DNA from 2 places in the Neobacillus sp. S1227 genome. Region 1 is predicted to be linked to the other one. Evidence: riboswitches for the same ligand, from Rfam matches in the RefSeq annotation. Region 1 holds a riboswitch; the other holds the start of a gene.
The links. Region 1 has a riboswitch for S-adenosylmethionine ahead of metK (methionine adenosyltransferase). Riboswitches for the same ligand answer to the same signal wherever they lie in the genome.

Region 1 (4,435 bases):
TACAACTACGCACGGAAAGCATATAACGGAGTATGGCGGCGGGTTCACCATCAAAAAAAGCGGCAAGTATCGATTTACCGTCCTTCAGCACTCACAGGCTGTAGAAGTGAGAAAACCAACCGATGGAAAATAAAGAAAGAGGCTGACCAATTTCGGTTCAGCCTCTTTTTCCTCAAATATTTAAACGATTGGTCCGCCTTTTTCTTCAATTTCTGCAGCAACGTTAGCAAACTTTTTAAAATTCTCATGGAATTGCCTTGCTAATTCTTTTGCCTTCATTTCATAGGCCTTAGGATCCGCCCATGTTTTAATTGGCTGAAGCACTTCATCAGGGACTCCCGCAATATGGAGCGGGATATTTAGGCCAAAGAATGTATCCTTAACGGTTTCTACGTGATTTAGTTCGCCTTCAAGGGCTGCCTGCACCATTGCTCTTGTATATGAAAGTTTCATACGTTTACCGACGCCGTATTCACCGCCAGTCCAGCCTGTATTAACCAAGAACACATTAACATTATGTTCAAGGATCTTTTCCCCTAGCATTTCGGCATAGCGTGTAGCCGGCAGCGGCAGGAATGGTGCTCCGAAACAGGTTGAGAAGGTTGCTTGCGGTGAAGTAATGCCTCGCTCTGTGCCAGCAAGCTTTGATGTAAATCCGCTTAAGAAATGGTACATTGCTTGTTCCCTAGTTAATTTCGAGATTGGCGGAAGAACACCAAATGCATCTGCAGTTAAAAACACAATAGTATTCGGGTGGCCGGCAATGCTAGGCTGGACAATATTATCAATTGCTTCCATTGGGTATGCGGCCCGAGTGTTTTCTGTTAAAGTTCCATCATCGTAATCCGGAATTCTTGATTCCTGGTTGATTACAACATTTTCAAGAACGGTTCCAAAGTGAATGGCATCAAAAATCTGCGGTTCCTTTTCACGTGAAAGATTAATACATTTTGCATAGCAGCCGCCTTCAATATTAAAGACACCGTTAGATGACCAGCCGTGCTCATCATCACCAATTAGACGTCGGTTTGGGTCAGCGGAAAGAGTTGTTTTTCCGGTTCCTGATAAACCAAAGAATAAGGCAACATCTCCTTCAACGCCAACGTTTGCTGAACAGTGCATGGAGAAAATATTGTTTTCAGGCAGTAAATAATTCATGACTGAGAAAATCGATTTTTTCATTTCTCCCGCATATTCAGTACCTCCAATTAGAACTACGCGGCGTTCAAATGATATAATAATGAAGGTTTCAGAATTCGTACCGTCGACTGCAGGGTCAGCTTTGAAATTAGGGGCTGAAATCACTGTAAATTCAGCTTTGTGAGTCAGAAGTTCATCTTCCGAAGGCCGAATGAACAACTGGTGGGCAAATAGATTATGCCAAGCAAATTCATTTATGACTTGAATCGGAAGTTGTGATTTCTTATCAGCTCCAGCAAAGCCTTTAAATACAAAAACTTCTTCCTGCTGTTTTAAGTATTCTAATACCTTATTATAAAGATTATCGAAAGTCTCTTGTGAGATTGGCTGATTTAAAGAACCCCACGCAATTTTATCTTTAGTTGACTCTTCTAAAACAGTGAATTTATCCCCTGGTGACCGCCCGGTATATTTTCCTGTTGAAACACGAACCGCACCGGTGGAAGTAAGTGTCCCTTCATTTCTGCAGAGGATTTTTTCAACTAGCTGCGGCACTGATAATTGGACTTGGACATTACTTTCATTAAGTAATTCCTTTAATTCATTTGGGATATGAACAGAATTCATTTAATGAACCTTCCTTTTTTTGTTTTTATTTTGGTATTTTAATAATGAATAGTATAACACATTTAAAATAATAGTCTATACTAATTAATGAAATTATGCTGTATTTTATAACTTATTCTAAAGGTGATTAAAAAGTCATGAAAAAAACAGTTTAGGCATATTTTGTATCATACTCCACTGTATTTTTTGGTTAATGTTGCTAAAAAATACATTGACATTCTTAAAGTAACTGGGGTATGATTTAACCTTGAACGGATACTCTCTTATCCCGAGCTGGTGGAGGGACAGGCCCTATGAAACCCAGCAACCTGCAACTAGGAAAATGCCTATTTTAAGTCATTTTTCGGGCAAAGGTGCTAAACCTGATGCAAGGCTAGTCCTTGAACGATAAGAGTGAAAGGCACGCAAATGTTTGCATTCAACCTTTCCTCATGGAAAGGTTTTTTTGTGTATTCGGCAAATGCACGTGCTGTTTGAATCGCTTTACTAATCTTCTAAAGAATTTCGTTTGGGTTTTTTCGGTAGTATTTCATAAAAACCTGATTTTTATTTCATACTATTAGGGATGAGTTCCGTATCAAAATGGAGGTTATTTTTGAAAGGGTGTTAACCTTTGAAAAAAGCAGCCTCATTATTTCATTATTATAGGAGGAATTCAGATGTCACCGAAACGCCATTTGTTCACTTCTGAATCAGTAACTGAAGGTCATCCTGATAAGATTTGCGACCAGATTTCTGATTCAATTTTAGACGCCATTCTAGCAAAGGATGCAAATGCCCGCGTAGCTGCTGAAACATCAGTAACGACCGGCTTAGTTCTTGTTGCCGGCGAAATCACTACCACTACATATGTAGATATCCCAAAAATTGTTCGTGAGACGATCAAAGAAATAGGCTATGTTCGTGCGAAATATGGTTTTGATTCGGAAACATGTGCCGTGTTAACCTCTATTGATGAACAGTCTCCTGACATTGCCATGGGTGTCAATCAAGCACTTGAAGCCCGTGAAGGTCAAATGTCAGATAAAGAAATTGAAGCAATTGGTGCAGGTGACCAAGGCTTAATGTTCGGCTTCGCCTGTAACGAAACGAAAGAGCTGATGCCTCTTCCAATATCTTTAGCCCATAAGCTTTCCCGCCGGTTGACTGAGGTTCGCAAAGAGGATATCCTTCCATACCTTCGTCCGGACGGAAAAACACAAGTAACGGTCGAATACGATGAGAACAACAAACCGGTTCGGATTGATACAATCGTTATTTCCACCCAACACCATCCGGAAATTGGACTAGAGCAAATCCAGCGAAATGTTAAGGAACATGTCATTAATCCTGTTGTTCCAAAAGAATTAATCGATGAAAATACAAAATATTTTATTAACCCAACCGGCCGCTTCGTAATCGGCGGACCGCAGGGGGATGCAGGACTGACCGGCCGCAAAATTATCGTAGATACTTACGGAGGCTATGCCCGTCACGGCGGCGGCGCTTTTTCCGGTAAGGACCCGACAAAGGTTGACCGATCAGCTGCTTATGCTGCACGGTATGTTGCAAAAAATATTGTCGCAGCAGGTTTAGCCGAAAAATGTGAAGTACAGCTTGCTTATGCGATTGGTGTAGCAAGACCGGTATCGATTTCTATTGATACTTTTGGCACAGGTAAAGTCAGCGAAGAGGTTTTGGTTGATTTAGTAAGTAAAAACTTCGACCTGCGCCCTGCTGGAATCATTAAAATGCTGGATTTACGCCGTCCCATCTATAAGCAAACAGCAGCTTACGGACATTTTGGTCGTACGGATGTTGATCTTCCTTGGGAACGCACTGATAAGGCAGATGCATTACGTGAGCAGGCGGAAGGAAAATAATATGGAGTGGGAGTTGCATTAAGGTGTAACTCCCATTTTTCTTTAAATCGTAAATTTTCTTGTTCAGTGTTTTAAAAACTGGAATAAAATGTTTAAGTAGGACTATTGCAGTGAAAAATGATGATACATGATTTTCCTTTTGTTTCACAGTGCCATTTTTGAAAAAAAAGTGGTAGTATTAGAGAGTATGTTTTTACAAAAGGATATTTTGAAATAGAGTAGGTGAGGTACATAATGTGCGGTTTTATCGGTTGTGTACATGACAAAACGCAAAATTATCGTGACGAAGAAAAGCAGCTTTTTAAAAATATGAACGATATTATTACCCATCGCGGACCAGATGATGATGGTTATTATTATGATGATCATATTCAATTTGGTTTCCGCCGGTTAAGTATCATTGATATTGAATCCGGGCATCAGCCGCTAACGTATGAAAACGAAAGATACTGGATTATTTTTAACGGTGAAATTTATAACTATGTTGAGCTTCGTGAAGAGTTGCTCAAAGAAGGACTAACTTTTTCCACAAGCTCGGATACAGAAGTTATCATTGCCCTCTACAGCCATCTAAAGGAAAAAGCAGTTGAGCGCTTACGGGGGATGTTCGCTTTTGTAATCTGGGATAAGCAGGAACAAACACTTTATGGGGCACGAGATCCGTTTGGCATTAAACCATTCTTTTATATGGAGGATGGTGACAGAACTTTCTTTGCCTCTGAGAAAAAAAGCATTTTGCTGGCTATTGAAAATGATGTGCTGGATTATGATTCCTTGCAGCATTATTTAACCTATCAGTTCGTTCC
Region 2 (4,435 bases), 1.5 Mb from region 1:
TGAATTCAACATTTATTTTTAGTTTAAGGTCTTTTAATGTCTTTATAATGATCTTCTCAATATTCCAAATATGAAGCATATAATTTTTCCCTTTCTAAAAAACATTTTCAACTCTAATTACTCTTCGTAATTAACTCTACTATTGGAAAAAACTACATAAACAAAGCAAATAGTAAATGGTCATGTTGAAGTTGTTTTAACAATATAATACGCATGCATTTGTAACAAGAGTCATTTATCATAATTTTTGATATGGACTATACTCCCTTTTTCTAAGAAGGCACATAAAAAAACAGCACATACTATAAGACCCTAACGATTTTTCATAATAGGCTCGCATAATATTCATTGTAGATTTTCGTATAGGTACGAGAATTCATAGGCGGAGAATTTCCGGCTAATGTATAATGAGGAAGCTTACCAAGCAAATATAAGCGAAGAAATTCCGATTATGCGCTCTAAATAAGACAAAATCCAAAGATTTGAATCAAATAAACGGAAAAACTTCCTTTATTTTTAAGGAAATAAGAGTATTTCCTAATTTAAACGGAATATTTCCGTTTCAGTTATAACTGAACCTAATAAACAAAAATTGCCAGTATAACCAATTGCATAAGTTATACTGGCAATCTTTTTTACAACATTAATTTAATACGTTTTCCCGGACATTCTCTTCTAATGTCTTCTTCAAGAATAAAGCAACTTCGAGCATACCATATTTTCCAGCTTTTGCTTCGGCATCAGAATTATAGTTTGTGTTTGTATTAATATCGTAAGTATAAATTTCACCATCCGCATTTCTGATGAACTCGATTCCAGCCACCTGAATATTATTGCCAGCTAGAACCTTCTTATATTTTTCTAGGATTTCGTCCTCAAAACCTTCAATGATTTGGAACTTAGGCTTCTCTTCCACTTCTTCTCCGACCGGGCAGAATAAATCGCCAATTTGGCAGGCATCCGCTGGGCAAAGTTCAAAACCTTCCGACGTATCCACCTTAACGGCATAGACAAAGTTTCCTCCTACAAACTCACAACGAGTGATGTAGCTTTCAGGTGATTGAATATACTCTTGAATAAGGGTGATGCCATCGACCGGTTCTTCGAAAGTCGGTCCTTCCACATAAGCTTTTAACGCTTCTACACTATGGAATAATTGAACACCTAAGCCTTTACCGGCACGGTTATGCTTCGTAATAAAAGACTTACCTGCAAACGCCTCTGCAGCCTTAAGAATGCTTTGTTTTCCAACCGCTGCAATCGTTTTTGGCGTCTTCACACCATACTTATTTAACTCTAAATATTGTAAAACCTTGCTAACCTCTAGCTTAAGAGCGCTCGTTCCATTTAACACCGTCCGTCCATGTTCTTCAAGCCAAGCCAATACTTGTCCGGTAAATTCCGCTGCAAAACGATGATCACGAGTATGAGAAGAAGCACTCATTCGGCTATAGAAGATTCCTTCTGGCGGTTCTGTCGATAAATCTAACGTTCCTTCGTCCAAATGCCATTCTTCATAAGGAACACCAAGTTCCTCTAACCTTTTTGTTAAATGGATGGTCCACTCACTATTTTCATGTATCACATATACCTTGCTCATCTTTAAGACCCCTCTCTAGTTGGTTATTAAACTGCGTTTTTGTTCAACTAATGGCATAACCTGCTTGGCAAAGCGTTCCATTTCCTCTAATTGAGGTGAAAATTGTAACAACAATAAGTCTAAGCCAGCTTCTTCATATTGTAAAATCCGATCGGCAATTTGCTCAGGTGTTCCTACTAAGTTCGGCCTTAGGCCTCGATTGGATACAGAGTAATCCTGTAATTGGATTTGCTGCTCTAAGTGTGATTTTGTAGTGAAGTCTTTAAAGCCCGCATAACCGCTAGAATCCTTTACAGTCGTGATTTTTTCAAGCTCAGCTAAAGCCTCCTCTTCTGTATCACGGCAAATAACATATGCAGCCATGCCAAATGAACTAAATGGCGCTTTGCCCGTTTGTTCGCGGCGTGCCTTCATATCGGCTATTTTTCGATCAATCTCTTCCACTGTGCCACCGTGCATCACATAAGCATCACATTTTTCGGCAATGGTCTGCTTGCCTTTTTCACTTTCACCGCCTGCATAAAGAATCGGGTTTGGTCGTTGAACAGGTTTCGGAGCAAGCTTCGTGTCTTTTAAGTCGTAAAATTGGCCGGAAAAATCGAAGGTCTCTTCTGTCCATAAACCTTTTAGGACATCAATAAACTCTTCGGTACGAGCATAACGCTCATCATGTTCCGTAAAAATACCGCCATACTGACGTGCTTCTTCTGCCCACCAAGCAGAAACAACGTTAAGCGTAAAACGCCCATTACTGATTTGATCAATATTCGCTGCCATTTTTGCCGCTACGGCAGGATTATGAAAACCAGGACGAATCGCCGTCATAATTTCAATTTTTTCCGTCACTGCAGCAAGTGCCGCTGCGGTGGACCAGGCTTCAAGAGAATCATGCTCTGGTCCTTTAATATCATTTAAATATAATTCAGCTATTAAGGTAGTCGAATATCCCCATTTTTCCGCTGATTGTATGACTTTCTTTGCATAATCAAAGGTTGGCGGCATATGTTCATTCTCCACATTACGCAACCAGCCTCCAAAAATCGGTAACCAAAAACCATATTTCATTTGAATTCTCTCCTCTACTGTTCTAATTCTCTAGTTTTCCTATTGTTTAAGTATGATTTATGTATATATAAAAAACTCTCCTCCTAAGAAGAGAGTTTCAAAACCCTCTTCTCATCTTTCAAGCAATGCGCTTGATGGAATTGGCACAGTATTCAAAAGAACCTGCTGCCGAGGCTTCAAAGGGCCAGTCCCTCCACCTCTCTTGATAAGAAGAAAATGTACACTTAAAATTTTTAATTTACTATATAGCGATAATAGTTTAAATTCATAAAATTGTCAATAAAATATTTCTAGACCCGAAATAAACAACTTATAAACACGGAAGTGGAACCTTTCAACCAATAACAGCTGCGATAAAACAAAAAAACCAACCTCTTTATTGGCTGGTTAGATAAGCAAACCTTTTTTTCTCCTAATTCCCTTAACTGTTTCAATAAAGACCATGAGTGAATAACCAAAAAGGAAAATTAAAAATAATACAATACCATAAAAATATAAAGTAGCCTTATAGCCAATTGGGGCAATTATTTGAAGCGATGTAAACAGAAAAATAATCAAATATAGTTCAAATAAAATAAGAAAACTTAAAAACAGAAGATACGGTATAACTATTTTTTTATGGAAAATCTGTCTTAAAGTAAAACCTTCCCACAATAAATCAGCTATTCGTCTCAAGTATACCCCTTCTTACATCCTTTTATATATTATATTCTGAATTTTTTGTAAATATCCTTTAAAATAATTGCATTTCCGGCAACAAATTTTAAGTGATTTTTCCTTCTTCTCATTGCATCCTGTTAACAGAGAGGAATGTGCTGCTTAAGGATTTGCCCGGTACGGGGAAAACAACGAAAGTAAAAGCATTTGCGAAGGCCCTTGACTGTCATTTTTCAAGGATTCAGTGGATCGATGTACAATCAAATATTTCAGGGAGCTTTGGTACCCAGCTCCCTAACTTTTCTACTTTTCTATTATACATATCCGTTTATAGTTAAAAACCCCTAATCTTCCATAAAAATTCGTGCATAGTATTCCGTTTCTTCATCTAGTTTATTGTCTCTTTTCAATTCCTCAATAGTATCTTTTCGGTCATCTGCAACTACTTGAAAACTACCCGAAATATTTGGTGTTTTCCCTTTGTTTTTATCCATACTTTCACTCCTGCCTTTCATCTTATTTATATATGCTTCAAGCATTTTATAAAAAAGCCTTGGAACTAATATCGGTCCGGTAATGCGCTCCTTCAAAAGAGATCTTTTCTACGGACTGGTATGCCAAATTCCTCGCTTCTTTCAAGGTATCCCCTATTGCAGTAATCCCAAGAACACGTCCACCGCTGGTCAGGATTTTGCCCTCCTGTTCAGAGGTGCCAGCATGAAAAACGATCGCCGGATCAGCAACCTGATCCAATCCATGAATGACACAGCCTTTCTCGTATGGGCCCGGGTAGCCGGCAGAAGACATAATTACGCAAACAGCCGACTTGTCTTTCCATTTCACGTCTACTTTTTCTAATTCACCGGAGATGCTTGCGATTACGATATCAAGTAAATCTGTTTCTAAAAGAGGAAGAACGACCTGTGTTTCCGGATCACCAAAGCGTGCATTATATTCAATCACCTTAGGCCCTTCCTTGGTCAGCATCAATCCCGTATAAAGAATCCCCTCAAAGGGGCAGCCTTCTGCTTCCATTCCTCTTACTGTTGGGAGGACGATTTCTCGGACAATCCTTTCAACCAGGGATGAATCAATTTGAGGTAATGGCGCGTA

Region 2: another riboswitch for S-adenosylmethionine. It lies ahead of ACZ5AE_RS15910 (LLM class flavin-dependent oxidoreductase); the one in region 1 lies ahead of metK (methionine adenosyltransferase).

The regions. Positions count from the first base shown of each region.
Region 1 covers NZ_AP038276.1:4,657,489-4,661,923, reverse strand. The annotation lists gene ACZ5AE_RS23395 (hypothetical protein) at 1-133, shown strand, start outside; gene pckA (phosphoenolpyruvate carboxykinase (ATP)) at 181-1,767, opposite strand; SAM riboswitch class I at 2,028-2,161, shown strand; gene metK (methionine adenosyltransferase) at 2,427-3,629, shown strand; gene asnB (asparagine synthase (glutamine-hydrolyzing)) at 3,864-4,435, shown strand, end outside.
Region 2 covers NZ_AP038276.1:3,166,837-3,171,271, forward strand. The annotation lists gene ACZ5AE_RS15900 (hypothetical protein) at 1-79, opposite strand, end outside; gene ACZ5AE_RS15905 (ATP-grasp domain-containing protein) at 644-1,600, opposite strand; gene ACZ5AE_RS15910 (LLM class flavin-dependent oxidoreductase) at 1,616-2,665, opposite strand; SAM riboswitch class I at 2,774-2,877, opposite strand; gene ACZ5AE_RS15915 (AAA family ATPase) at 3,478-3,660, shown strand; gene ACZ5AE_RS15920 (hypothetical protein) at 3,667-3,816, opposite strand; gene purD (phosphoribosylamine--glycine ligase) at 3,863-4,435, opposite strand, start outside.